DNA from 3 places in the Trichlorobacter sp. genome. Region 1 is predicted to be linked to each of the others. Evidence: riboswitches for the same ligand, from Rfam matches in the RefSeq annotation. Region 1 holds a riboswitch; each other region holds the start of a gene.
The links. A riboswitch is a leader RNA that binds a small molecule or an ion and turns the genes downstream of it on or off. The one in region 1 is predicted to bind cobalamin.
Positions count from the first base shown of each region.

Region 2: linked by a shared signal. The riboswitch ahead of RBQ93_RS09730 (ribonucleoside triphosphate reductase) and the one ahead of RBQ93_RS03885 (TonB-dependent receptor plug domain-containing protein) in region 1 are both predicted to bind cobalamin.
Region 3: linked by a shared signal. The riboswitch ahead of cobU (bifunctional adenosylcobinamide kinase/adenosylcobinamide-phosphate guanylyltransferase) and the one ahead of RBQ93_RS03885 (TonB-dependent receptor plug domain-containing protein) in region 1 are both predicted to bind cobalamin.

Region 1 is NZ_JAVEPN010000004.1:131,083-140,566, forward strand. Features, by position in the region: gene RBQ93_RS03875 (iron ABC transporter permease) at 1-945, opposite strand, end outside; gene RBQ93_RS03880 (helical backbone metal receptor) at 942-1,775, opposite strand; gene RBQ93_RS03885 (TonB-dependent receptor plug domain-containing protein) at 1,779-3,740, opposite strand; cobalamin riboswitch at 3,776-3,918, opposite strand; cobalamin riboswitch at 4,048-4,262, opposite strand; gene RBQ93_RS03890 (molybdopterin-dependent oxidoreductase) at 4,319-6,331, shown strand; gene RBQ93_RS03895 (substrate-binding domain-containing protein) at 6,388-7,374, opposite strand; gene RBQ93_RS03900 (alpha-hydroxy-acid oxidizing protein) at 7,434-8,657, opposite strand; gene RBQ93_RS03905 (LytR/AlgR family response regulator transcription factor) at 8,843-9,484, opposite strand, start outside.
Region 2 is NZ_JAVEPN010000014.1:78,242-87,725, forward strand. Features, by position in the region: gene RBQ93_RS09685 (DUF3793 family protein) at 1-39, shown strand, start outside; gene hemP (hemin uptake protein HemP) at 36-164, shown strand; gene RBQ93_RS09695 (transporter) at 249-1,055, shown strand; gene RBQ93_RS09700 (FeoA family protein) at 1,077-1,352, shown strand; gene RBQ93_RS09705 (FeoA family protein) at 1,349-1,582, shown strand; gene feoB (ferrous iron transport protein B) at 1,579-3,741, shown strand; gene RBQ93_RS09715 (FeoB-associated Cys-rich membrane protein) at 3,744-3,869, shown strand; gene RBQ93_RS09720 (anaerobic ribonucleoside-triphosphate reductase activating protein) at 3,870-4,466, opposite strand; gene nrdD (anaerobic ribonucleoside-triphosphate reductase) at 4,445-4,627, opposite strand; gene RBQ93_RS09730 (ribonucleoside triphosphate reductase) at 4,624-6,648, opposite strand; cobalamin riboswitch at 6,796-6,989, opposite strand; gene zupT (zinc transporter ZupT) at 7,068-7,958, opposite strand; gene RBQ93_RS09740 (formate dehydrogenase subunit gamma) at 8,094-8,756, opposite strand; gene RBQ93_RS09745 (4Fe-4S dicluster domain-containing protein) at 8,756-9,484, opposite strand, start outside.
Region 3 is NZ_JAVEPN010000001.1:237,512-246,995, reverse strand. Features, by position in the region: gene hypF (carbamoyltransferase HypF) at 1-131, opposite strand, end outside; gene hypB (hydrogenase nickel incorporation protein HypB) at 104-838, opposite strand; gene RBQ93_RS01210 (ABC transporter ATP-binding protein) at 902-2,692, opposite strand; gene thiF (sulfur carrier protein ThiS adenylyltransferase ThiF) at 2,807-3,610, shown strand; gene mnmA (tRNA 2-thiouridine(34) synthase MnmA) at 3,607-4,671, shown strand; cobalamin riboswitch at 4,697-4,820, shown strand; gene cobU (bifunctional adenosylcobinamide kinase/adenosylcobinamide-phosphate guanylyltransferase) at 4,911-5,444, shown strand; gene cobT (nicotinate-nucleotide--dimethylbenzimidazole phosphoribosyltransferase) at 5,463-6,515, shown strand; gene cobS (adenosylcobinamide-GDP ribazoletransferase) at 6,524-7,276, shown strand; gene cobC (alpha-ribazole phosphatase) at 7,284-7,886, shown strand; gene RBQ93_RS01175 (hypothetical protein) at 7,970-8,359, opposite strand; gene RBQ93_RS01170 (helix-hairpin-helix domain-containing protein) at 8,533-9,006, shown strand; gene hpnJ (hopanoid biosynthesis associated radical SAM protein HpnJ) at 9,138-9,484, shown strand, end outside.

The DNA of each region.
Region 1 (9,484 bases):
CCCCCGCCGCAGCATGATCAGAAACCAGGGGGCGCCGATCAGTGCGGTGACCACACCGGCCGGCAACTCCATCGGCGGCAGCAGACTGCGCCCCAGGGTGTCGGCCAGACAGAGCAGCATACCGCCACCCACCGCCGCCAACGGCAACACCCGCCGGGCATCGGCCCCCACCAGCACCCGCACGCCATGGGGCACCATCAAGCCCACAAAGCCGACGATACCCCCCAGGGCCACAGCGGCAGCGGTCAAGAGTGCAGCCGCCAGCACCAGCAGCATCCGCTCACGCCCTGGCTCCAGCCCCAAGCCAAAGGCCACCTCGTCTCCCAGGGCCAGGGCATTCAGCCCCCGCCGTCGTGACAAACCCAGTACAAAACCGAGCAGCATCAACACCGCTGCCGCCGGCACCAGCGACCAGTCGGCGCCAGCCAGGTCACCGGCCATCCAGAGCAGGGCCCGCTTGACCCCATCGGCCTGGGCCAACGACATCACCAGCATCAGGATGGCGGACAGAAAAAACCCGATCCCCACCCCGGACAGCAGCAACCGTTCCGCCCGCACCCCCCAGGCATCGCGCCCCAGGGCCACCACCACCCCGCTGGTCATCAGGGCCCCCACCAGGGCCAGGCTGGGCACCAGCCAGGTGGCGCTTCCCTGACTGGCCAACAGTCCGAAGGCCGCAGCCAGTGCGGCCCCACTGGAGGTGCCCAGCACATAGGGGTCGGCCAGCGGATTACGGAAGACCCCCTGCAGTATGGCTCCGGCCACTCCCAAGGCTGCACCCATCAAAAGCGCCACCACCACCCGCGGTAGCCGCAACTCCAGCAGGATCTTCAGCTGCAACTCATCAATCTGTAACAGGTTGATCGGCTGCTGTCCCAGCGAAAGCGAGAGCAGCAGCACCACCACCAGACAACCCAGCATGATGAACAGGGGATGCCGTTTCAAGGCCGTTGCCCCCGCCGAGCAAGCTCCAGACACCGCTTCAGCTCCGCAATCCCCTCCGGTATCCGGGGACCGGGTCGGTAGAGGGCATCGCTGACCATGCAGACCCGACCCTGCCGGACCGCATCCAGCGACGAAAGGTGCTTGAGCATCCGCTGCAACGGCACCCCCAAGGTTTCTCCCTGACCCACCACGATCAGCTGCGGATCACGGGCAATCACCGCCTCCAACGAGAGCCGGGGATAACCGGAGCGGGCATCTGCGGCAATGCTGTCAAAGCCGACCCGCTGCAGCACATCGTCCAACAGCGAGCCGGGACCGGCCGCCACCAGCGGGTCCGGCCAGATCACAAACAGGGTGCGTATTTGTCGATTTTGTTTCGTGTCGCTACGCAGACCCGCCTCGATTCGGCCAGCCAACCGTTCGGCAGCCTGGGGCACCCCCAGTTCATGGCCCAGCCGGCGGATAGCCGGCACCAGCCGATCCAGCCGGGAACCACGGAAGATCACCGTCTTGATGCCAAGCTTCTGCAATCGTTTCGACAGGTTGGCGCCTACCCCCTCTTCATCCAGCAGCACCAGATCGGGCTTCAGCCGCAGCACCGCCTCCAGCGACGGGTTGGCTGGCCCACCCACGGTCGGCTTGCCCTTGACTGAGGCCGGCCGGTCGCAGTAGCTGGTGACCCCCACCAGTTGCCGTTCCAAGCCCAGGCTGCAGACCAGCTCCGTCAGGTTGGGGGCCAGCGAGACGATCCGCCGGGGCGGCTCCCCGCACTGAGCAGGGGCCGCCGCCAGCAGCATCAGCCAGACTATGAGCAGACAAAACCGTTTCATCCGTTAAAATGACACCTTAACCCCGGCGTAGGCCCCGATACCGGGGGTGCCATAGCCCAGCACCTCTTCATATTCACGATCCAGCAGGTTATCGATCCGGCCGAAAAGCTGCAGATTTTTGGTGACATCATAGGAACCGGCCAGGTTGACTACCATGTAATCCTTAAGAGTTACAGTTTGTTGTACGTAGGTGACTGGATGAAAAGTCAGATCGTTTCTATTACCGACATAGATCAGGCCGAGATTCAGGTTGCCCTTACCAAAAAAACGGTAATTTACATCAGCGGTCAGCTTATGCTTGGGACGACGCAACAGTGCCTCTCCAGTTTCCTTGTCTTTGGTCTGGGTATACGTATAGGCTGCACTGAACATCAGATCGTTCATGGGGTTAACTTGTACCGTAACCTCAAGCCCTTGCGTGTACGCACGAGCAACATTCTCATAGGTCTGATTTTGATATGCAATTAGGTCTTTAAAATCATTTCTGAACCATGTCGCGCCCAGCGTTGTGCTGATTTCCGATATCTCCTGTTCTAGTCCGATATCCCAGCCATTGCTCTTTTCTGGTGTTAATCCTGCGTTGCCGCCAAGAAAACCCATAGCAGGCGCAGGTGGCGCAAACAGTTGATACAGCGAAGGCGCCTTGAAGCCGGTGCCATAGCTGCCTTTCAGCCTGGTGTCGGTCTGCTTGAACAGATAGGCGGTGGTGAAACGGTAGGTGGCCTTGCTGCCAAAACGGTCATGGTCATCTATCCGCACCCCGGCCGTGGAGAACCAGCTATCCCACAGGTTAAGCTGGTCCTGCAGGTAGAGACTGTTAGTACGGGCGGACTGTTCATTCCAAATATTTGTAGACGTATCGACGGAGCTGGTCCCTGCATTGAAATATTCGTAATAACTTTTTGATTTGGCCTTTTCCTCCTTGGTTTCGGCACCGACCAGCAGGGTGTTGCTCTTGTGCAGTCGCAGGATATGCTGCCAATCGAATTTTACGGTCTGCCCCTGATATTCGCTGCGCTGAAAATCAAACGGATGGTCAGCATCGCGGTCATTGTCGTCGGAGCGGGTCAGGTCGTTGAGCGAAACCCCCAGTTTTTGTTCCCACAGGTCATCAAACAGCAACAACGCACCTTGAGTCCTGAACTGCAGCTCTTCGTTCCGCATGACCCGGTTTGGATCATCGGCACCGGCACCGCCGCCGTTATCAGCCTCGTTGCGCGTCCTGGTATAGCGCAGGCTCATATCGATATCACTGTTCTGAGTAGGCGTAATCCCCAAGCGTGCAGCAACGGTGGTATTCTGGTAACCGTCAGCCTCACGATTGCCGTCACGGGATGCAGCAGCCGAGATACCGCTGCTGTCAAGCCGGGAAAGCGACAGGCTATAATTGACCAGATCGGTGCCACCGCTGATGCCGGCAGATTCCTTAGCCGTGTAGAACGAGCCGCCCTCTGCCGAGACAAAGCCGGTCGACCTACCGCTGCCCCGCTTGGTAATGATGTTGATCACGCCGCCGATGGCGTGGGAGCCGTAGAGGGTACTCTGAGGTCCGCGCAGCACCTCGATACGCTCAATGTTATCCGTGGTCAGAAAACCGAAGTAGTACTCGCCACCGGTGGTGGAGGGGTCATTCAACTCCACACCATCAATCAGCACCAGGGTATGGCGGCTATCGCCCCCCCGCATGAAAATCGACACCGTTTGCCCAGCCCCTCCGCTGCGCACCACATCCAGTCCCGGCACCATCCGCAGCGCATCGGCCACGGTCTGCTTCTGCTGCTGCTCGATCTCTTTGGCCGTGATCACGGTGATCGAACTGCCCACCTGCTCGATCGGCACCTCATCACGGGTGGCGGTGACCACAATCTCACCCAGATTCGCCGTCTGCTCCTCCGCCAGCGCGACACCACTGGTTGCCAACACCACTCCCACCACCACTGCACAGGTTTTTCTACTGCGTTTCATCGCTGCTACCTCCCTCGGGTTTTACAGCTGGAGCGGTCTTCCGGCTTAGGACAGCCTACTTGCCCACCTTCCCAGGATTGACCCAGTGGTTGTTTCGCCTTGCGGCGACGGGCGTTCGTTTCCTTTACGGCTGCGGGGCAGCGGGGGAATGGCTCGTGCAGAGCGGCACCCCTCTTCCTCGTCTCCTGCTGATTGAAAATAGGTTATTGACTAAGACCCTGCAAACGACTGGGGTGGATTGCTGCGGTAGTGATCGTGCGTGAAGCGAGCAACGGATCGTCACAGATGGACTGCTGCATGGATGCCTCCCCCGAAGCGTGCAAATGGAGCGGTATTCCGGCTCAGGGCTTCCTACTCACCCACCTTCCCAGGTTTGATCCCAGTGGTTGTTTCGCCATGCGGCGACGGGCTTTCGTTCCCTTTACGGCTGCGGGGCAGCGGGGGGTTAGCTCAACAACAGCGGCACCCCTCTTCCTCGCTTCCATTCGGTATCTGAAGTATGCTATTTCAAGCCATAAGTACCCGGCCACGTCAAGAGTTTTTATCCGTTTAACCGATTTATCCGACAAAGGTTGCTCATGCCTACCATTCACCGCTCCGTCTGTCCCTTTGATTGCCCCGATGCCTGCGGCCTGCTGGTGACTGTCGTCGACGGCTGCGCTGTAAGCGTGGCCGGCGACCCGGACCATCCAACCACCCGCGGCCTGCTCTGCCCCAAGATGCAACACTACGAGCGCACGGTCCACTCCCCCCGCCGCCTGACCACACCGCTCCGCAGGAGCGGCCCCAAGGGCAGCGGCCGATTTGAGCCGATCTCCTGGGATGAGGCGGTTGAGCAGATCTGCTCCCGCTGGCAGGCGATCATCGCCAGCCACGGCGCTGAGGCGATCCTGCCCTATTCCTACGCCGGCACCATGGGGTTGGTACAACGTAACAGCGGCCACCCCTTCTTCCACAAGCTGGGGGCCAGCCGCCTGGCCCGCACCATCTGTTCACCGGCCAAGGAGGCCGGCTGGCAGGCGGTGATGGGCGAGACCCCCGGCCTGGACCAGAGCGAGCTGCAGCAGAGCGACCTGGTGATCCTGTGGGGGATCAACGCTGCCGCCACCAGCATCCACACCATGCGCGACGCCAGCCAGGCCCGCAAAAACGGCGCCCGACTGTGGGCCATCGACACCTACCGCACCCCAACCTGCGAGGCTTCGGACGAGGTCTTTCTGATCCGACCCGGCAGCGACGGCGCCCTGGCCTTGGGGATGCTGCAGGTGATCGCGGCTGAGGGGCTGCTGGATCAGGCCTTTATCGACCAGAGCGTACGTGGTTTTGAAGAATTTTCCCGCTCGATCCTGCCGGATTGCACCCCGGAACGGATGGCTACGGTCTGCGGCCTGCCGGCGGAGACCATCCGCCGCATGGCCCGGCAGTATGCAACGGCCCGAGCCCCTTTCATCCGGCTGGGCAGTGGCCTGACCCGCTATGCCAACGGCGCTATGAATGTGCGCTGCATCACCTGCCTGCCGGCCAGTATCGGGGCCTGGCAACGCCCCGGCGCCGGTCTGCTGTGCGCCACCGCCACCGGCGGGGCCTTTCCGCTGGCGCGCGTCACCCGGGAGGATTTCATGGCCGGCCCCACCCGGATCATCAACATGAATCAGCTGGGCCATGCCCTGAACCAAGAGAATGATCCGCCGGTGATGAGCCTGTACGTCTACCATTCCAACCCGGCCAGCATTGCGCCGGATCAGAACGCCATCATTCAGGGCCTTGAGCGGGAAGACCTGTTCACGGTGGTGCATGAACGTTTTCTGACAGAAACCGCCCGCTACGCCGATATCGTACTGCCGGCCACCAGCTCTCTGGAGCATGCCGACCTGTACCGCTGCTACGGCAGCTACCACGCTCAGCGCTGCAGCGCGGTGATCCCGCCCATCGGCGAGGCCAAGAGCAATTGGGATACCTTCTGCATGTTGGCGGCCGGTATGGGTTGGGATGAGCCGTTTTTCAGCCAATCGGCCGATAGCCTGATCGAACAACTGCTGGATTACGAGACTCCCTGGCGTGACGGGGCCATCACCGAGCGGCTGCGCAACGGCGAGCCGGTGCTGCTTGCCCCGCCGTCTACCCCGCGGGGGCCATGGCTGACGCCATCGGGCAGGATCGAGATCCGAAACGACCGTGAGCCGGAACCGCTACCTCGCCTGCTGCCGACCCACGCCGAGGGCGACGGCTTTCCGCTGCGGCTGCAACCGGCGGTGACCCCCTATGCCCTTAACTCCAGCTTCTACGAGCAAGACCAGCTACGGGATCAGCAGCAAGCGATGCTGCTGCTGATGCACCCCGATGATGCAGCGACGCGGGGGCTGACGGACGGAGCTGCCGTGCAGGCGGTCAATCAATACGGCCAGGTCAACTTTACCCTGCGGGTCACAGAGCGGGTGCCGCCGGGCACGGTGGTGACCGAAGGGGTCTGGTGGCAAGAGTTTCTCAACGGTAAACGGGGTGTCAACGCCCTTACCTCCCAACGGCTGACCGACCAGGGGGCCGGCAGCACCCTCTACGATGTAGGTGTTGAAGTCAAACCGGTGAGATAAAAAACGGGCCATCCAGTTTCTGGGTGGCCCGCCTGAGTACCGCCGCTTACGGGCTGCTATTTAGCCACTGCGGCCTTATACGCATCAATTATCTTCTGTACCTTTTCCGAAGGTGCACCGATGGTGATCAACCCCAAGGGCCGCTCAATCTTGTCAGTCTTGACCACCACCACCCCTGGTTTCACAAATCCGGCACCGAGGCCGCCGATGGCAGCCGGATCCTTGGCCACCTCATCGCTGATGGTAGCCACGTTGACCGCCAACGTTTCAGCAAGATATTCCTCGTTCTTCAAGACCGCCTGCTTGATCAGGCCTCGGGTGGCACTGGAGAGGGTGTCGGTCACGACCTTGATCGTCTGATCTGCACCGCCCAAATCCTTCCAGTTTCGAATCTTGCCGGTGTGGATATCATTCAGCTGCTGGAAGGTCATGGCCTGCACCTTGTTGGATGGATGCACCGCAAATACCACCTGATCCATCTGAATGGCATGCAACTGCATCTTTGAACTATCCAGTTCGCGGCCAGCCGCCTTGGCACCCTTGGCAACGGTCTCTACCGAGGCCGAGGCCAGCGAGGCGTCGCACTTCTGGTCCACCAGATCAATCAAGCCTTTGCCGGCATTGCTCTTGACCACATCAAGGCTAAAGCCGGTGGCCTTTTCAACCGCTGCCTTATGCGGGGTGATCAGGCCGTCCACCACGCTGGCAGCGCCGCACAGCTTGACCACCGTCTTGGCGGGTGTGTCAAATCTGCGGTGGCAGGCATCACACTCCGCAAAGGCCCGCTTGCCGTTGTGGCAGACAAAGCAGGCCTTATCCTGAAAGTGATCCTGCATGGTTATCAGGGCCTGCTTTTTGGTTTCGAAGATAGCGCTGTGGCAATCGTTACAGACAAATCCCTTGCTGGCATGGACACGGCCATCAAAGGTTACCCGCCCTTGGCCCGCGCCACCGTAGAGAAGCGTCTTGCCCCCCCCGGTTGCACCAGCCAGCCCGCAAAGCGCTAGCATCAGACAAATGGTCAGTAAAACGGTTCTATACATGGGCGACTCCTGACACTGCCCGGCAGACGCTGCCCTGCCGGGGCAAGGGATACGACGACTTAAACCAGGATACTCCGGCTGACCTTTTTCACATCAGCGGTCCCGGTCAGCGTCATGGCAACCACCAGTTCTCCCTGCATCTTTTTCAGGATCAGGGCCACCCCTTCTGGTCCGCCACCGACCGACCCTCTGATCAGCGGACGTCCCACCAGCACCGCATCGGCCCCCAATGCCAGCGACTTGAGCACATCGGCGCCATAACGTATCCCGCCGTCGGAGAGAATCACGATCTTGCCCTTGACGCTATCGGCAATGGCCGCAAGCACCGCAGCTGACCCAGGTGTGTGATCAAGCACCCGTCCGCCGTGGTTAGAAACCACGATCCCGGCGGCACCCACATCAATCGCCTTTTTCGCCTCATCAACGGTCATGACACCTTTGATGATGAACGGCAGCTTGGTTGACTTGGAAATTTCCCTCAACTGTTTCAGACTCTTCGGCTCGACCGTCCTGCCTGGCAGCGCCCGTGAGGCACGACCGGCCGAATCGATATCGACGGCAAAAAACGGCGCGCCGGACTGTTCAATCAGGCGTATCCGCTCAATGATCTCGGCCTGGGTGCGCGGCTTGATCTGTGCGGCTGCCTGGCCACGATATTTAGCCACGGTCTTGAGGCGGGTCTCATACACCGACAGCGGATCGCCGATTCCGTCTGCTGCAAAGCCGATCGTACCGGCCTGGATGCACCCGGCAACAATGCCCTCCATGTACTCCTCTTCAGACACCTTGCCCTGCAGGCCCATGTTGTAGGTGACACCGCCGGTAACCGCAGACATGATCGGCATCGACAGCTTGACACCGAACAAGGTCAGGCTGGTGTCAGGTTTCTTGACCTCGTGGAAGGTCACCATCTTCAACTTGTACTTCTCCAATGCGGTCAGGTTGTTACGAAACGCCGCGCCAGAATCGATGCCACCCATGCCCGGCACCTCGCCAGAGCAGGCCACACCGTCACACTCGGGACAGACCCGGCAGCGGGGATACATCTTCTCGCGGGCCACCTTCAGCACCTGATCCAGCTTGAGGGCACTCTTGCCGGCTGCAGCAGCTGTTGCTGCAGCGGCTTCCTTCTTGGCCTCTTCGGCGGCACTGGCCTCCCGCACGCCCCCCACCGCCTGCACCGCCAAGACGCCTGCACCGACTGCAGCAGCGGTCTTGATGAAGTCACGCCTGCTAAAACCACCTTCTAAACGGATCTCCTGCTCATCATGGGTCTGGGACATACGCTTCCTCCTTTGGGTTTATGCTGCGCCGTGCGTCCCGCGCCACCTGCCGCAACGGCCATCGCTACTGTTGGCACGGGTAGTCTCAGCATAACGCGCAGTTGTGCCACTGCAATCATCAGTTGGTGAACGGCAGATTTACGGCCTGAATGGCAAAAAAGAAGGGGTGAATGGCAGGGTACTGGTCAGCGGTGGGTGATTAGGTGTCGCTTGAGTTCCTTGGCATGGTAACGGCTGACCACGATCTCGGTCCGGCCGTGGTCGTTCATCACCAGCTTGCAGCTGCCGTTGAACCAGGGCACGATCTCTTGAATGCAGCTCAGGTTGACCAGCGCGTTACGATGGGCCCTGAAGAAACCAAACGGCGCGAGTTGCTCCTCAAGGGCGCTGACGGTAAGGTTGGCCTGGTACAGCTGTCCGTTGGCGTGGATCATCGTTGAGGCCTCGCACGCCTTGATGAAGACGATACTGTGCGGCGCCAGCGGCATGATTCTCCCCCCCTGACGCACCGCAACCCACTTGCGGTCATCGCCAGGGGCATCGTTCCGGGTACGCTCCTGATCCTGCTTGGCAGTTGACAGCTGTTTGCGCAGCTTGTCGAGCGTCTTGGCGAGTCGCTCCTCAGTGACCGGCTTGAGCAGATAATCAAATGCCTCCAGGTTGAAGGCATCTACCGCGAACTGACTGTAGGCGGTTGAAAAAACAATCAGGGGCCGCTCCGGCAGTTCCTGCAGAATCTCGGACAGTTCAATGCCGGTCATGCCGGGCATCTGTATATCCAAAAACGCCACCTGCGGCTTGTGTCGCCGTAGCAGGCGCAACCCCTC
Region 2 (9,484 bases), on a different contig from region 1:
AAAAGCATTCATTACCAGACAAAAAGAGAGGTGACATGATGAACAAAAGAACCATTGATAGCTGCAACCTGTTTCAGGCTGACCAGGAGGTGATCATCCTGCACGCCGGCGAGCAGTACCGGATTCGGATTACCAGCAACAACAAACTGATTATGACCAAGTAACCCTTAACAATTCGCTCAAGCCAGCCTGTGGCCGTCGTCACGCCATGCAGCCAGCCAGAGTACTACACACAAAGGAGTAGTACCATGATGACTGCACTGCGCACCACCGCTACCGCCCTGATGTTTGCCCTGATGACCACATCAGCCGCACTGGCCGGACCTCCCCTGGCAACCGACGATGCCGGCACCGTCGCTGTCGGATCAGTCGAAGTAGAGCTCAACGGCTCCTACGCATCGGACAGACAGCGTTCAGGCGGAATCAGCTACAAGGCGTCTTCATCCGACAGTGAACTGAAGATCAGCACCGGACTCTACCAAGACCTGAGTGCTTCATTGGCGCTTCCCTATACCTTCAACCTGCGCGTGGAAGAGGACAACGCGCTGACTCACAAGACGCAGGGGTTGGGCGATATGGTGCTGGAACTCAAATATGCCTTTACCGAGCTGGGCGGCATTGCACTGGCCGTTAAACCATGGCTGGTAGTACCCACCGGCAGATATTCAGAGGGACTTTCAGAAGGGCACTGGCATGGCGGTGGCACCCTGATCGCCAGCAAGGAATTTTCTGATGGACGCTACGCCCTGCATGCCAACCTCGGTTACGAGCATCACCGCTACCGCACCCATGCAATCAGATCCACCACCCACGGCAACCTCTGGACCGGATCGATTGCCGGAGAGGCAGAACTGATTGAAGGGCTGGTGGTGGTGGCGGACTTCGGGCTGGGGTCTAACCCGGAAAAAAACGCCCACGAGCTACCGGTCTACGGTCTGACCGGCGCCCGCTACGAGATGAACGACCTGCTGGATATCAATGCCGGCGTCAAGTTTGGCCTGACCAGCTCCGAAACCGACATCACGGCCCTGTATGGCGTTGTGTTGAAATTCTAGAAAAACGCACAAGGAGAACGAATGATGCCACTGGAACTGATGAGCCCCGGCGAACGGGGACAGATCGCCGATATCAAACACTGCGGTGGCTGCGGAGGCGTCTGCCAGCACCACCATGGCAAGCACAAGCACCAGGCCAGCACCACCCGCGCTGAGGAGATGGGGCTGAGGATTGGCAAAACCGTAGAGGTACTCAAGAACGACGGCAATCTGCTGCTGTTGATGGTTGACGAAGCACGCATCGCCATTGACCGCAGGATGGCCCGTGGCATCAGCATGAAGGGAGTAACGGCATGAACCTGAGCAACCTCAAGCCAGGACAGCAGGGTACGATCATCAAGCTGGACAGCAGCATCGGACCGATCCGACGCCGGCTGATGGACATGGGGGTGATCCCCGGCGAGCGGATCAGGGTGGAGAAGGTGGCGCCAATGGGTGATCCGATCGAGGTGACGGTCAAGGGCTATAACTTATCGCTGCGCAAGGGCGAGGCCAAGGGTATCCAGATCGAAGAGGTGGCGGCATGAGCCAGCAAAAACCGCTCATTGTGGCCGTGGCCGGCAACCCCAATGCCGGCAAGTCGACCCTGATCAACGCCATCGCCGGCAGTCGTCTGCATGTGGGCAACTGGCCAGGCGTGACGGTGGAGAAAAAGGAGGCCCTGTTCGAGGTGGAGGGACGCAGCATTCGCCTGGTGGACCTGCCGGGCTGCTATTCCCTGTCCCCCTACAGCCAGGAGGAGATCATCACCCGCGACTATCTGGTAAACCAGCGACCGGACCTGATCGTCAATGTGGTGGATGCCACCAACCTGGAGCGCAACCTCTACCTGACCATCCAGCTACTTGAGCTGGGCATACCAATGATAATAGCCCTCAATATCCATGACGAGGCGTTGGCCAAGGGCTACCAGATCAACACTACCCAGATGGAACAGGTGCTGGGGGTTGCCGTGGTGCCCACCTCGGCCACCCGCAAGACCGGACTGGAGCAGCTGCTTAAACGGGTGGTGACGGTGGCTGCCGAACCGGCACAGCACACACCCAAGCGGCTCAGCTATGGTGAGGATATCGAGACCGTCCTGAAAGGGCTGCATGATGTTCTCCAGTGTGACCACGCTGCCCTGCTGGAACAGTATCCGACCCGCTGGCTGCTGCTGAAGCTGCTGGAGGGGGATGCCCCGTTGCTGAAGCTGGTCAACATCACACCGGAGTCGCTGCCGCAGCAGCTGTTTGAACACCTGCGCCGCGCCCACGGCGACGACGTCGAGGGACTATTGGCCGACAGCCGCTACGGGCTGGCCAGCGGCCTGTGCCGCGAGGTGATGACCAAGCCGGAGAAACGCACCATCGAGCTGACCGAACGTATCGACCGGGTGGTTTTGAACCGCTTCCTGGGGATACCGATCTTTGCCCTGGCCATGTGGCTGCTGTTCAAGCTGACCTTTGACCTGTCGTCCCCCTTCAGTGACTGGCTGGATGCCATGACCAGCGGACCGTTCAAACGCTGGACCACCGCCATCATGAACGGTATCGGGGCGCCTGACTGGACCGTGTCGCTGATCAACGACGGTGTGATCGCCGGGGTCGGCTCGGTGCTGGTGTTCGTGCCGGTGATCTTTGCCATGATGTTCTTCATCACCTTCCTGGAGGGCAGCGGCTACATGGCGCGGGCCGCCTTTGTGATGGACCGGGCCATGCATGCCATCGGCCTGCACGGCAAGTCCTTCATCCCGATGCTCTTGGGTTTCGGCTGCAACGTACCGGGCATCTATGCCACCCGCACCCTGGAAAACCCGAAGGACAAGGTGCTGACCGCCCTGTTGATCCCGCTGATGTCCTGCGGTGCCCGGCTGCCGGTCTATGTGCTGTTCGCTGCGGTGTTCTTTCCGGACAATGCCGGCTCGGTGATCTGGGTACTCTACATCCTGGGGATGCTGCTGGCGGTGATGATGGGCTACATCTTCAAGAAGACCCTCTTCAGGGGCGAGGCGCCCCTATTCATCATGGAGCTGCCGCCCTACCGGATGCCCAGTTTCACCAGCCTGATGCTGCATACCTGGGAAAAGGGCAAACACTTCCTGATCAAGGCCGGCACCTACATCTTTGCCGTTTCGATACTGGTCTGGTTCCTGTTAAACCTGCCCTGGGGCTTGGAACACAAGCGCGATTCCTACCTGGGCAGGGCCGGCGCCACCATCGCACCGATCTTCCAGCCGGTGGGCTTCGGCACCTGGGAGGCGGCCTCATCGCTGATCACCGGCGTGATCGCCAAGGAGATCGTGGTGGGCACCATGGGCGAGATCTACGCCCCGGCAGCCGAAGAGGCAGAGCAAGAAAAGCAGCCCACCCTGGGCGAAGACCTGCGGGAGATCGTGGTCTCCTTTGGCGGCGCGGTCACGACTGCAGTCAGCACCGTGCTCTACCTGCCCCAGGAAGAAGAACCTGAGGCAGAGCAATCTGCGCTCAAGACCGCCTTGAAAGGCCAGTTCACGCCGCTCAGTTCCTTTGCCTTCATGGCCTTCGTACTGCTCTACATGCCCTGCGTGGTGGTGGGGGCGGCCATGCGGGCCGAGTTCGGCACCTGGAAATGGGCCGGCGTGGCCTTCGCCTACTCCACCATGCTGGCCTGGCTGGTGGCGCTGATCATCTATCAGGGCGGCAGGCTGCTGGGTCTGGGAGGCTAGACATGGGACTGTTCGACATCATCCTGATGGTAGCCATTGCGGGAGGAGCCATCTGGCTCCTCTATTGCTCACTCTGGAAGAAAAAGGGCTGCAGCGGCGGCGACTGCGGCGGCAGCTGTCACCACTGATTACGCTGCAGGAGCTGCGGTGATCCGCAGCTCCTGCAGCACCAGTTGGTCGCCCCACCCTGTAACCGTGTGCTGCAACCGTTTCAGGCGTTCGTCCGACTGCAGCAACGGATCAACCGTGGTGCGGAACTGGTGTGCAACACCACTCGTTCGTACCAGTTCCGCGCTGCGTGCTGCTGCCCGGCCACTGCCCGTCACCCCGGTAAGTGCGTCGTAGCAATCAAAGGGGGCCTTCAGATCCATCCCCACCCAATCCAGCTGCGGCAGGCAGGCCGCCAGCCGGTCGGGAAACGGCCCGGCAGTATGCAGGCCGGTAAGAAACCCCAGTCGGCGCACCGCGTCCAGGGCCAGGGGCAATCCGGGCTGCAGGGTCGGCTCGCCACCACTGAAGACCACCGCATCCAGCAAGCCCCGCCGCTGTTCCAGCAGCTGCATGACCTCTTGCCACGCGATACCGGCCTGACGATCAACTGCCAGCAGATGCTGATTGTGGCAATAGCCGCAGCGCCAGGGGCAGCCCTGACAGAAGACCACCGCTGCCAGCTTGCCGGGGTAGTCGATGGTGGTGAAGGGGGTCAGTCCGCCGATGGCGAGCATGCCACTTCCTTGAAGAAGGTACGCTCGGCATACTCAGACTTTTTGCCGGTGTTGAAGGAGGCCACCGGCCGGTGGTAGCCCATCACGCGGGTCCAGACCTCGCAGGGTTGCCGTTGTTCTTGCGGTAGTGCTGTCTGCGGTTGTTGGTGCTCGTTGTTCATGCGTTACTCCTTTCATTGATGGCCTGTTGGCGAACAAACTCCTGATCGCAGAGCGGACAGAACGGGTGCTCACCGCTCAGATAGCCATGCTTGGGGCAGATCGAAAAGGTGGGGGTAATGGTGATGTAGGGCAGCCGGAACCGTTCCAACGAACGTCGCACCAGCTGCTTGCAGGCCTCGGTGCTGGAGACCTGCTCTCCCAGGTAAAGGTGCAGCACGGTGCCACCGGTGTACTTGCGCTGCAGCTCCTCCTGCCGCTGTAGGGCCTCGAACGGGTCGTCGGTGAAGCCCACCGGCAGCTGGCTTGAATTGGTGTAATAGGGCGCCTCCGCACTGCCGGCCTGAATGATGGCGGGGAAACGCTTTTTGTCCTCCCTGGCAAAGCGGTAGGTAGTGCCCTCAGCCGGCGTGGCTTCCAGATTGTAGAGGTGGCCGGTCTGTTCCTGAAACGCCACCATCCGCTGCCGCAGGTGATCCAGCAACCGCACCGCCAGACCGTGGCCCGTCGGGGTGGTAATGTCTTCCTGGTCAGCCGTAAAATTGCGGATCAGCTCGTTGATGCCGTTGACCCCGATGGTGGAAAAGTGGTTACGCAGGGTGCCCAGATAGCGTTTGGTGTAGGGAAACAGACCGTTATCCATATGGCGCTGGATCACCTTGCGCTTGATCTCCAGACTGGTGCGGCTGATCTCCAGCAGCTGATCCAGCCGTTTGAACAGCCCGACCTCGTCACCCTGGTGTTGGTGGCCCAGGCGGGCGCAGTTGATGGTGACCACCCCCAGTGAACCGGTCTGCTCGGCCGAACCGAACAGACCGTTGCCCCGTTTGAGCAGTTCCCGCAGATCAAGCTGCAGGCGGCAGCACATGGAACGCACCATGTTGGGGGTCAGCTCCGAGTTGATAAAGTTCTGGAAGTACGGCAGGCCGTAGCGGGCGGTCATGGCGAACAGCAGCTCGGCATTCTCACTCTCCCAGGGAAAATCAGGGGTGATGTTGTAGGTGGGGATCGGGAAGGTAAACACCCTGCCCTTGGCATCGCCAGTGGTCATCACCTCGATGTAGGCCCGGTTGATCAGATCCATCTCGGCCTGCAGCTCGCCGTAACAAAACGGCATCTCCTGCCCGCCGATCACCGGCACCTGATTTTTCAGGTCGTCGGGGCAGGTCCAGTCAAAGGTCAGGTTGGTGAAGGGGGTCTGGGTGCCCCAGCGGGACGGCACGTTCAGGTTATAGATCAGCTCCTGGATAGACTGACGCACCTCCCGGTAGCTCAGCTTGTCCTTGCGGACATAGGGCGCTAGGTAGGTGTCAAAGGAGCTGAAGGCCTGGGCCCCGGCCCATTCGTTCTGCAGGGTACCCAAAAAGTTGACGATCTGCCCCACGGCGCTGGAGAGGTGTTTTGGGGGACCGGCCTCCACCTTGCCCGGCACGCCGTTCAACCCTTCGGCCAACAGCATCCGCAGCGACCAGCCGGCGCAGTAGCCGGCCAGCATATCCAGATCGTGGATATGGATGCTGCCGTCGCGGTGGGCCTCCCCCACCTCCGGCGGGTAGACCTGGGAGAGCCAGTAGTTGGCGATCACCTTGCCGGACAGGTTCAGGATCAGCCCCCCCAGGGAATAACCCTGGTTGGCATTGGCGCTGACCCGCCAGTCACTCTGCTCCAGATACTCGTTGACCGAGGCGGTCACATCCACCACGGTTTTACGATCCTGACGCAGACGGCTGCGCTGCTCGCGATAGACCGCATAGGCCCGCAGGGTGGCGAAGTGGTTAGCCGAGATCAGGGCCTGCTCCACCACATCCTGAATCTGCTCAATGCTGGGTGGTTCATGGGGGAAGCGGTGCCGCAACACCTTCAGCACCTGGCCGGTGATCAGCTGTGCCTCATCCTCACCGAACTCGTTGGTGGCCCGACCTGCACGTATAATGGCCGACTGGATACGGGCCGCCTCAAAGGGGACGCGGCTGCCGTCACGTTTCATGACACTGACGGGTGCTGCTGATACGATCTGTTGCATGGTCTGACTCCTTTGGTCTGGAGTCCGGGGATAGGTCGCGGGGCAAAAACTGAAAACGTCCGCAGCTGCTTGAAACAGCATGCGGACGTTCCGAATTTAACGTCGCCTGATTCCGTTGTTCACCTACTCCCAGTCCCCGGAGAGTAATCTTGTGCACTGGATCAAGGCAGGTCTTCTGACTTGCGAGTCATCCTCCGGGCGCCTTCCCAGCCTAACCAGCCAGTGGTCTGTTGCCCGTTGTCGTCGCTTACAGCGGCGGGTCCGTGGGGGAATGGCTCCTGTGGAGCGTCACCCCTCTTCCCTATCAAGCCCTTACGGGCACCGTTGATCGTGTATGCTGCTCCCGCCAACCAGCAGCGGAATATGTTGTGGCAACACCTCTACCACACCACAAGATATAGAGTCAAGCAGTCACACAACTATTTCATCAGCAGCAGACTGAGGGCCATCACCAGCATGCCGGCCACCAGCCCCAGCAGGCTGTCGTGGCCCTTGCCGTAGGCCCGGCTGGTGGGCAGCAGCTCATCCAGACTGATGTAGACCATGATGCCGGCCACACCGCCGAACAGCACCCCCATCACCTGGGGCGGGATCATGCCGGCCTCGCAGCCAAACACCAACCGCAAAAACAGGTAGGCCACCACGGCCCCCACCGGTTCGGCCAGGCCGCTCAAGACCGAGTAGGCAAAGGCCTTGCTGCGGTTGCCGGTGGCGTAAAAGATCGGCACCGAGACGCTGATGCCTTCAGGGATATTGTGCAAGGCCACCGCAATGGCGATGGCGACACCCAGTTTGGGGTCTTCAAGAGCCGCCAGAAAGGTGGCCAGACCTTCGGGAAAGTTGTGGATACCGATGGCCAGGGCGGTGAACAGCCCCATTCGCATCAGTTTGCGATGCCTGTCGCTGTGTTGATGTTCTCCCACAGCGGCTGGGCTCACGACGGAGAAATCAGGTAGCGGCGCAGCCGGGTTGTGCAGCGGTGCAGATTCGGCCTCGGAGTGTACCTCGTGGGGGTTTTCAGCCGCCGGCACCAGGTTGTCGATCAGACCGATCAGCAGCATGCCGCCAAAGAAGGAGCCCACATTAACCCAGTGCCCCCACGGTTCGCCGTAGCTCTCCACCAGGGCGACCGCCCCCTTGTGAAAGATCTCCACAAAGGAGACGTATAGCATCACCCCGGCCGAAAAACCGGTGGCGATAGACAGAAAGCGGTAATCAGTCCGCTTGGCCAGAAAGGCGATGGCGCTACCGATGCCGGTGGCCATGCCGGCAAACAGCGTCAACCCTAGTGCTATCCATACCTGATCCATACTTGGCCTGTCCCTCGCTCGGTACTGATTCGTTGGCAAGCTTACCATAGGACGACGCATCCGCCAGCCCATAAAAACGGCAGAGGGTAGGCCCCTCTGCCGGATGATGGTAGTGCTATGGTGCTGCTGCCTGCGTTACCGCTTACCCTCCAGCTCATCGATCCAGAGCGGATGGCGGTGTTCGGCGTAGTCCCGCGTCACCTTGCCGGTCAGCATCCCCCGCAGCATCGGCCGGTTGGGCTTGATCAGCAAGGCGCCGATGTGCCCCACAAAGGCCAGGAAGAACAGGATAAAGCCCACATTATGCACCCAGGTGGCCCACAACAGCAGAGTGCGATCCATGTCCGGGGCATAGACGTTCTTCCAGGTCTTGATCAGGCCCGACACCACCAGCATCAACACCGGGATCGCTATCGCCACATAGGCCAGGCGCTGCTCCGGCAGGTATTTGCCAAAGGGCGGTTCTGGCTGGTTGGTCACAAAGCTTTTCAGTACCTTGATCGACTCCGCCACATCACCCTGCCTGGGCACCATGGCCCGCTCTTTCAGCAGCAGGTGGTAGACCAGGTGAAACAGCACCAGTCCCACAAAGACCAGCGAGGCGATGTAGTGCAGCTTGAGGGTGAAGAAAAACTCTCCCGACCACCAGAAACCGGGGATGGCAGTGATCTTGTAACGGGCAGCCGAAGGCAGCTGAAAGATGCCGCTCAACAGCAACACGATGCCGGAGATGGCAATGCCCCAGTGTTCCAGCATCACAATCAGTTCATGACGTTTCACCAGACTGTTCCCGGCCATCAGCGGCTCTCCTTTCCGGCGTTTTCAGCCTTACGCTGTGATAATCTACTGAAAGCGCCCACCAGGCCAGCCACCAGCCCGATGGCCGGCGCTGCCAGCACCGCCTTGGCCATGCCGTCGCTTTCGGCCATCTTGCGCGTTACCCCCGGCTTCAGTTGCGGCTGTCCCTGTTTGGGGTCGGCCGAGGCAGGGCTCAGCTGACGATCAAGCTCCTCAAACGGCACCGGCGAGACATACAAGGTGGCAGTGCCGCCGTTTTCCTGTTTGCCGAAGATATGCCCCCCGATGGCCGCAGCCCGTTTTTCCGCCTCGGCGTAGATCTGATCACGGGGCCCGATCAGCATCGCCTGCTTGGGGCAGGCCTCCATACAGGCCGGTGCCTTGCCGTCTTTCAGGCGATCAATGCACAGGTCACACTTGTACATCACCCCGTTGCCCATGAACTCCTTGGCAACCTTCAGGTAGAGCCCCACCCCGGACTGGCGTTGCGGTATCTTCCAGGGACAGACCGTCTTGCACTTGGCCCCGCCGAAGCAGAGCTCTTGGTCAATCACCACGGCGCTATTTTTATCTTTGGTGTTGGCCGAAAAGGGACAGATGGTGGCGCAGGCCGGGTTGTCGCAATGCATGCAGCGCCGAGGGATCGAGATGGTCTGTGCCTTGCCGTTGACGGTTACCTGGGCCTTTTGCACAAAGATACGGTTGTAAGGAGTCAGCCGGTCGGCAAC
Region 3 (9,484 bases), on a different contig from region 1:
TTACGCACCCAGCCGGAAAGATTCAGTTCTGTTGCCAGCCGGTAGACAAAGGGGCGGAACCCCACCCCCTGGACCGTACCGCTGATCTGATATGCCTGGCGGGCTATCGCCCCAGCTCCTTGGCCAGCCACTCGTACCAGGCTCCCAGCCCCTGACCGGTGCTGGCGGACACCTCAAGAATGGCCAGCTGGTGGCTCACCCGTGCTGCGTATTCCTTGCACTGGGCCAGATCAAAGGAGAGGTGCGGCAGCAGGTCCACCTTATTCAGCAGCATCAGGCCGGAGTTGTGGAACATCTGCGGGTACTTGAGCGGCTTGTCCTCGCCTTCGGTCACCGAGAGCACCACCACCTTGTGGGCCTCCCCCAGATCGAAGGCGGCCGGGCAGACCAGGTTACCGACGTTTTCGATGAACAGGAGGTCAAGATTGTCCAGATCGAATGCTTCTGTGGCATGCATCACCATATGGGCATCCAGATGGCAGCCGGCCCCGGTGTTGATCTGCCTGACCGGCACGCCGGTGGCGGCGATGCGACGGGCGTCGTTGTCGGTCTGCTGGTCGCCCTCGATCACGGCGCAGCGGTAACGGCCGGACAGATCGCGTAGGGTTCGCTCCAGCAGGCTGGTCTTGCCGGAACCGGGAGAGGAAACCAGATTCAGTACCAGGATCTGCTTTTCCTTGAACAGCGAACGGTTGAAGGCTGCCAGCCGATTGTTCTTGGCCAGCACATCCTCTTCGATGCTGATCCGCGTAGTACGCTGCGACTCATCATGCTGGTGGTCATGATCGTGCCCATGGTGATGGGCGGCTGCGGGGCTGCAGCCACAAGTGGTGCACATAGCAGGCTCCTTATGCATACTGCGTTTTATGCGTGATACTCGGCGCAGCGGGCTAGCAGAGTGTCAACCAGCCCCGCAATCAAACTGCAGGCAGTACAGGCGGGCATATTCGCCCCCCTGGGCCAGCAGCTGGTCATGGCTGCCCTGCTCCACGACCCTGCCCTGGCTGATGACCACGATTCGATCCGCATCCCGCACGGTGGACAGACGGTGGGCGATCACCAGGGCGGTGCGCCCCACCAGCAGACGGTGTACCCCTTCCTGGATCAACTCTTCGCTGGTGCTGTCCACACTGGCGGTGGCCTCATCCAGAATCAGCAATTCGGGATCAAAGGCCACGGCCCGCGCAAAGGAGATCAATTGCCGCTCCCCCAGCGAGAGGTCACTGCCCCGTTCGGCCAACTCCGTTTCATAGCCCTGGGGCAGCCGCTCAATGAAGCGGTCGGCCCCCACGGTGGCAGCGGCAGTCCGCACCCGCTTTTCTGCCTCCGGGTCACCGAGGCCGATGTTAAAGCCGACCGTACCGGCGAAGATCACCGGTTCCTGCTGCACCACCGCCATCCGCTGCCGCAGCTCAGTCAACGGGATCGTCCTGATGTCGATGCCGTCCAGCTGGATGCTGCCGCTGTCGATCTCGTACTGTCGCCCCAAAAGGCGCACCAGCGTAGTCTTGCCGCCACCGCTCCCCCCCACCAGGGCCACCCGCTCTCCCCGCTGCACGGACAGGTTGATAGCCGTGAGTGATGGTTCTCCTTGACGGTAGGCGAAGGAAACATCACGAAACGCCACCATGGCCGGCAGCGTCAAAGACCGATCGGCCTGCCGGGCCGGGACCTCTCCCACCGGACACTCTTCCGGCTCATCCAGCACCGCAAATATCCGCTCAAGGGCTGCCATGGCCCCCTGCATCACGCCATACTTGGCCGACAGATCTCGAATCGGACCGAAGAATTTCTCGATGTATTGGATAAAGGCCACCAGGGTACCGAAGGTCAGCGCCCCCTGCACAATCTGCCCACCGCCATACCAGACGATCAGGGCGATGGCCAGAGCGGAAAACATCTCAACGATGGCGTACAACGACGCATCCCAGCTGATCACCGGCAGGTTGGCATCACGGTGGGCCGCATTCAACTCGGAAAAACGGCTCGCCTCGTCCTGTTCGCGACCATAGGACTGTACCACCGCCATGCCGCCGATCACCTCGGCCAGGTGTCCGTTCATCCTGCCCAGACGTGCCCGCACCTCGCGAAAGGCCTGGCGCATATTGCGTCGGAACAACCAGGCCACGAAGATCAACGGCGGCAACACCGTGAAGGTCACCAGCGACAGCTGTGGCGCCATCCAGAGCATAGCCGCAATGATGCCGGCCAAAAGCAGCAGATCACCAACGATGGTGATGATGCCGGCGGCAAACATCTCCCCCAACGCCTCCACGTCGCTGGTCAGGCGGGTCACCGTGGCCCCGGTGGCGGTGCGGTCGAACCAGCGGGTCGGCAGCCGCAGCACATGGCTGAACAACGCCGTGCGCAGATCGTGCATCACCCGCTGTCCGATCGATTGCAGACCGTAGACCTCAAGCCAGACCAACAGCGCCTCCAGCGCCAGCACGGCCACAAAGAGGGCCGCCGGGCCAGGCAGCAGATCGAGCCGCCCCGGAACGATCACCCGGTCAATGGCATGCTTCAGGATCAGCGGCTGTGCCAGACGACACAACGCCAACAGCGGCAGCAGCAGCAGTATTCCCGCCACGCTCAGCCGATAGGGCATGACATAACGCATGAACCGGGCCAACAGACGGCTGTCGTAGGCCTTGCCGGCTATGGCATCTTCGTGCAGACCACCGTGGTGCATTGCAACACACTCCTCGCAGTGGAGCTTGTCAAAGCACCAGCCGCTTGTCAACCAGAAGCACGCAGCAATGAATCTGCTTTGCGATCAGTGACCTTTTTCAGGTATAGTGCCGGCATGCAGATCCGGCTCAATGAACAGGTAATCACCATCGACGGCGGGCTGACCGTCGGCCAGCTGGCGCAGCAACACCGGCCAGGGGCCGATGTACTGATCCTGAACGGCTTCCCCGCCTCAGCGGAGACCATGCTGTCGCCGGACGACGAGCTGTTTCTGATCAAGCGGGGCGAGATGCCACCAGCGGATGAATTGGAGTATCTGATGGCGGCCCGCCACACCCCTGGTATCCATGCCCGCCTGAAGGCGGCCTGCGTCGGCATTGCCGGGGTGGGCGGCCTGGGTTCCGCCGTGGCCGTAGCCCTGGCGCGGATCGGCGTCGGGCACCTGGTACTGGCTGATTTCGACCTGGTGGAGCCCTCCAACCTGAACCGCCAGCAGTACTTTGTGGATCAGCTGGGGATGCCCAAGGTGGAGGCCCTGGTCGAGACGCTGCGTCGCATCAATCCCTACCTGCAGCTGACCAGCCACTGCGTCGTACTCGATCCGGGCAACCTGCCCCTTATTTTCTCCCCCTGCAGTGTGCTGATCGAGGCCTTTGACCGGGCCGAGATGAAGGCCATGCTGGTGGACACGGCGATGGAAAGACTGCCGGGTGTTACCGTCATCGCCGCCTCAGGGGTGGCCGGCTACGGCAGCAACAACAGCATCCAGACCCGCCGCCTGAACCGGCGGCTCTACCTGGTGGGGGATGGCAGCTCCGAGGCAGCGCCGGGCAACGGGCTGATGGCGCCGCGGGTCGGCATCGCCGCCTGCCAGCAGGCCAACCAGGCGGTGCGCCTGATCCTGGGGGAAGAACTATGAGCCGGATTGCGGTCGCCATGAGCGGCGGGGTTGATTCATCGGTCACCGCCGCCCTGCTGAAACAGCAGGGGCATGAACTGATCGGCATCACCATGCACCTGTTTGAGCCCCAAAGCTGCGGGGCTGACTCAGCGGTTGACGATGCGGCGCGGGTGGCGCAACAGTTGGGTATCGAACACCATGTTGCCGACTTCGAACTGCCGTTCAAAGAGCAGGTGATTGACGACTTTATCAGCCAGTACCGTCAGGGACAGACTCCCAACCCGTGCGTCTGCTGCAACCGCTCGATCAAGTTCGGTCTGCTGCTGGACAGGGCCCGCGCGCTGGGGGCCGACCTGCTGGCCACCGGGCACTATGCGCAAAAAACCGTTGACCCGGATGGCACCTACCACCTGCGGGTTGCCGCCAACCGGGCCAAGGACCAGTCCTACTTCCTCTACACCCTTACCCAGCAGCAGCTGGCCCGGGTGCTCTTTCCGCTGGGCGCTATCGAGAGCAAGGACGAGGTGCGTCGGCTGGCTGAGCAATTCGGCCTGGACGTGGCCCACAAAGGGGACAGCCAGGAGGTCTGCTTCATCCCCGGTGATGACTACGTTGCATTTCTGGAAGGCCATGGAGTTAAGGCGCACCGCGGGGAGATCGTCCATGTTGACGGCACGGTGCTGGGCCGCCACCAGGGCACCCACCGCTACACCATCGGCCAGCGCAAGGGGCTGGGGATCGGCTGGAGCGAACCGTTGTATGTGATTGCCATCGATGCCGCCAGCAACCGGGTGGTGGTGGGTGAGCAGCCCCATGTCCTGACCGCCGGCCTGCTGGCGGAGGCGATGAGCTGGATCATCCCGCCGCAAGCGACGACCTTCGCAACCAGCTGCAAGATACGCTACCGTCACCAGCCGGTGCCCTGCCAGGTTACGCTTGAGGCCGACGGTCGCTGCAAGGTGCTGTTCGATCACCAGCAGAAGTCGGTCACGCCGGGGCAGTTTGTGGTTTTCTACCAGGACGACCAGGTGCTGGGCGGCGGGCGGATCGTTGCGCCCGTGGTTGCTAGCCACCCGTAATCCCGTTTGACATTGCGGTCTGCGTTCTGTTACAAAAATTGCTCGTGTGACTGGATCAGGGGAAGGGGGTGCGACTCCCCCGCTGTCCCGCAACTGTAACAGGGCCTGTCCCTGGAGCCAGAATACCTGCCAGCCACCTGCTTGAACTGCCTCCGGGGAGAGAGGCACCCAAGCCGGCTTACGCGCGACGCACCACCTGTCCCCCAACGGACAGGTTTTTTTGTTTCTGAAAGGCGGCCATGGCACCCACCACCCTGATTACCGGCGGCGTTCGCAGCGGCAAGAGCCGCTTTGCCGAGCAGCAGACCCTGCGCTATCAACCGCCGCTCTGCTACCTGGCCACCGCCCAGGCCCTCGACGACGAGATGGAGGAACGGATCGCCCAGCACCGGGCCCGGCGCGGTGCCGACTGGCAAACCGTGGAGGAGCCGCTGGCCTTGCCCCAGACCCTGGCCCGGCTGGACGGCACCTACGGCGCCATTCTGGTTGACTGTGTCACCCTCTGGCTGACCAACCTGCTGTTGGCCCGCGATCAGAACGACACCGAACGTAACGAACAGATTGTCGGTACTGTCCACCGTCTGGCCACCACCCTGCGCGCCATGCAAACACCGGTGATTCTGGTGACCAACGAGGTGGGCATGGGCATCGTACCGGAGCACCGGTTGGGCCGCCTGTTCCGCGACCTGGCCGGTCAGACCAACCAGATTCTGGCCGCCAGCTGCGACGAGGTCTACACCCTGATCTGCGGCCTGCCGCTCAAGCTCAAATAACCCAAGGAACCGAACTCCATGCAACGTCTCGAAACCGTTCTGAACCGGATCACCCCGCTCGATGCCGGCCTGCTGGCTGCCACCCAGGCGCGACTGGACTGCAAGACCAAGCCATTGGGCTCACTGGGCAGACTGGAAGAGTTTGCCTGCCGGCTGGTGGCCATCAGTGGCCAGCAGCAACCCGACCTGACAAAGAAGGTGATCTTCACCTTTGCCGCTGACCACGGCATCACCGAGGAGGGGGTCTCGCTCTACCCCAAAGCGGTGACCGCCCAGATGGTCTTTAATTTCCTGCAGGGCGGCGCCGGTGTAAACGTCTTGGCCCGCCATGCCGGGGCCGAGGTTCGGGTGGTGGATGTGGGGGTAGACCATGATTTCGGAGGCTGCCCCGGCCTGATTCACCGGAAGGTTGCCCGCGGTAGCGCCAACTTCGCCCAGGGACCGGCCATGAGCCGCGACCAGATGCTGGCGGCACTTATGGTGGGCATCGAGCTGGCCGATCAGTGCAAGGCAGAAGGGGTCGGCCTGGTGGGCACCGGCGAGATGGGGATCGGCAACACCAGCCCCTCCTCGGCCATCATCGCCGCCTTGAGTGGCCTTTCGGTGGAACAGGTTACCCACCGCGGCACCGGCATTGGCGACCAGGCGTTGGCCCTCAAGCTGGCCGCCATCACCAGGGGGCTGGCAATCAACAAGCCCGACCCCCGCGACCCGCTGGACGTGCTGCAGAAGGTAGGTGGCCTGGAGATCGCCGCCATTGCCGGGTTGGTGCTGGGCTGCGCCGCCAACAAGATCCCGGTCGTGATGGATGGCTTTATCTCCACTGCCGGCGCCCTGATCGCTGCGGAGCTGCATCCCAACCTGCGTGATCACCTGTTTGCCGCCCACGAATCAGTGGAGGTGGGGCACCGTTTCATGCTGGAACGGATCGGCGTGAAACCGATCCTTGATCTTGGGCTACGCCTGGGTGAAGGGACCGGCGGGGCGCTGGCCATGACCCTGATCGAGGCCGGCGTCAAGATCCTGGCTGAGATGGCCACCTTTGAACAGGCCGGCGTGGCCGGACACTGAAGGTCATCATGCGCCACCTCTTGATCGCCCTGCAGTTCCTGACCATCCTGCCGTTGCCATCGCCCAAGCGTTGCGAGGCAGGCGACCTAGGCCGTTCCACAGCCTGGTTTCCGCTGGCCGGATTTTTGATTGGCGGGCTACTCTGGCTGGCCGACCTGGCCCTGACCCCGCTCTTTCCGCGCCAGCTGACCGATGCCCTGCTGGTGACCTTGCTGGCCCTGATCACCGGCGGTCTGCACCTGGACGGCCTGGCCGATGTCTGCGACGGCCTGGCAGCCCGGGGCGACAAGCAGCGCTTCCTGGAGGTCATGAAGGATTCGCGGGTCGGCGCCATCGGCGTGACCGGGTTGGTGCTGGGATTGCTCGTCAAGTACGCAGCCCTGCTGGCGGTGCCGATGGACCTTAAACGGCCGGCCCTGCTGGCAGTGCCGGCACTGGCGCGCTTTGCCCAGCTGGTGGTGCTGGCCGGCAGCCGGTCGGCCCGTCCGGACGGCCTGGGAAATGCCTTTTTAGCTGGGCTGGGTCCCAACCAGCTGCTGCTGGCAACGGCCACCATCCTGCCACTGGCCTGGCTCAGCCTCCAGTTTACCGGACTGGTGGCCTGGCTGGTCGTAACGCTGTGGGCGCTGCTGACCCGCTGGTATTTCACCCGCCGTCTGGGGGGCATCAGCGGCGACATCGTTGGCTGCGCCTCTGAACTAGCCGAACTGCTTGCACTGCTTGCCGTTGTTGCCACAACGGCCATTCTAACCAGGATTTGAGCCACTTATGACCGCATTCACCCGCATCTATCTGATCCGCCACGGCCAAGTGGTTGGCCATGAACAACGCCGTTACAACGGCCACCATGATGTGGCCCTGACCGACCTGGGGGTCGAACAGTACCACCAACTGAAGGACCGCCTGTCCGATAAACGGATCTCGGCCTGTTACTCCAGCGACCTAACCCGTTGCCGGATCGGCGCCGACATCATCTGCCAGCAGTTTGGCATTCAGCCGGTGCATCGCAGCGAACTGCGCGAACTGAACATCGGCATCTGGGAGAGTCTGACTTGGCAGGAGATTCAGGGCCGCTGGCCAGAGGAATGGCAGGCCCGCCTCAACGATCTGGTCAACTATCGGGTGCCGCAAGGGGAAAACCTGCTGGATCTGCACAACCGGGCCATGCCGGTGGTACAGGAAGTGCTGGAACGGCACCAGGGCCAGGAGATACTGCTGGTGGGTCACGGCGGCCTGAACCGGATCATCCTGCTGAACGCCATCGGTGCGCCGTTGGCCAATATGTTCAACATTGAACAAAACTACGGCTGCCTGAATATCATCGATTACTATCCGGACGGACGGGCCACGGTGAAGCTGCTCAACGGCTAGCGCCGTGACGGCATGCTACACACCAAAACGGCCTGCGGAGATTTCCGCAGGCCGTTTATACTTCAAGCTATCTAGCAATCGAACTACTGGCCTTCAGCGGCCGTTTCAGGCGCACCGCCCTGCATAAACTCGGCCTGAGCCTTGAGCACGGCCTGCATCTGGCCCAGCTGCTCACCCAGCCAGGCGTGAATCATGGCTGCGGTCTGGAAGTTCATGGTGACCCCGGTCTCAATGAAACGGACCATGGTGCCGTTCAGGTTTTTGGGGTCGGCCTCGGTCATGGCGCCGATGCCACCTTCGGGGGTGATCTCGTGGGTTACTTCCTTGGGCAGGGCCGGACGCTCCTGATAAAAATGCATGACCAACTCACCACGGGGGGTGAAACCGCCCTGTACGCCGTTGGTGTAGGTCGGGTTGTAGGTGTAGTTAAAGATGTAGTTGAAGTTGATCTCCGGTTTGCGCTGATGACTCATTGATCTTGATTCCTCTCCGTTTTTTATCAAAAAGCCCTGTTGCTATAGCACATCCCCCACTCTGCTGGCAAGGTCTTGCTCGGCAAGCCCGATCCTTGACACCCTTTCCCCCCCCTGCTACAAACGGATGCAGCATTTTACACTCAAGCAGTCACCCCAAGGAGGTTCACACCATGCACCAACTCTGGACCAAGACACTTTGCCTGCTGATCACACTGACCATGTTCGCCACCTGCGCCTTTGCTGTTGAGCCGATGCTGCCGAACCCTAAAGATGCGGCAAAGGCGCGAATAGCTGAATCAAAATCCGCTGCCAAGGCTGAAGCAGCCAAGGCGACGGCAACCAAAGACGCTGTCAAGGCCAGCGCAAGCGACACCAAGGCAGCCGCAAAAGCCAAGACTGCAGATACCAAAGCAGCTGCCAAGACCAAGGCTGCCAGCCTGACCCAGGTCGACATCAACAACGCCAGCGAGGCCGAGCTGAAGGCGATACCCGGCATTGGCGAAGCCTACGCCGCCAAGATCGTTGCCGGCCGTCCTTATGCCAAGAAGGATCAGCTCAAATCGCGCAACATCCTGCCCGGTCCGGCCTACGATCAGGTGAAAGACCACCTCATCGCCAAGCAGCCTGCCCCGAAGAAAAAATAGACGCCGCGTCCGCTTTAAAAGCCACCATTTGACCTGTAAGGGCAGCCACTCGGCTGCCCTTTTTGTCTGCTTGACTTTACGCCAGCTGGCCCCTATTGTGTGTATTTCCTACGAACTATCAGGGAGTTGCAATGAAGCCGCTTTTTTTGAACCCCCCCACCTTTGAGGATTTTGATGGCGGCGCCGGCGCACGCTATCAGGCCTCCCGCGAGGTGACCTCATTCTGGTATCCCACCTGGCTCTGTTTCCCGGCCGGCATGATTGCCGGTAGCCGGGTGGTGGACGCCCCGGTTCAAAAACTCAGCCTAGACGACTGCCTTAACATCGCCAAAGAGTTCGATATGGTGGTGCTGTACACCTCCACCCCCACCCTGGCGATCGATATCGAGACCGCGCGACGGATCAAGGAGGTCAAGCCGGACATCGTCACCGTACTGACCGGCCCCCATGTCACCATCCTGCCGGAGGAATCGCTCAA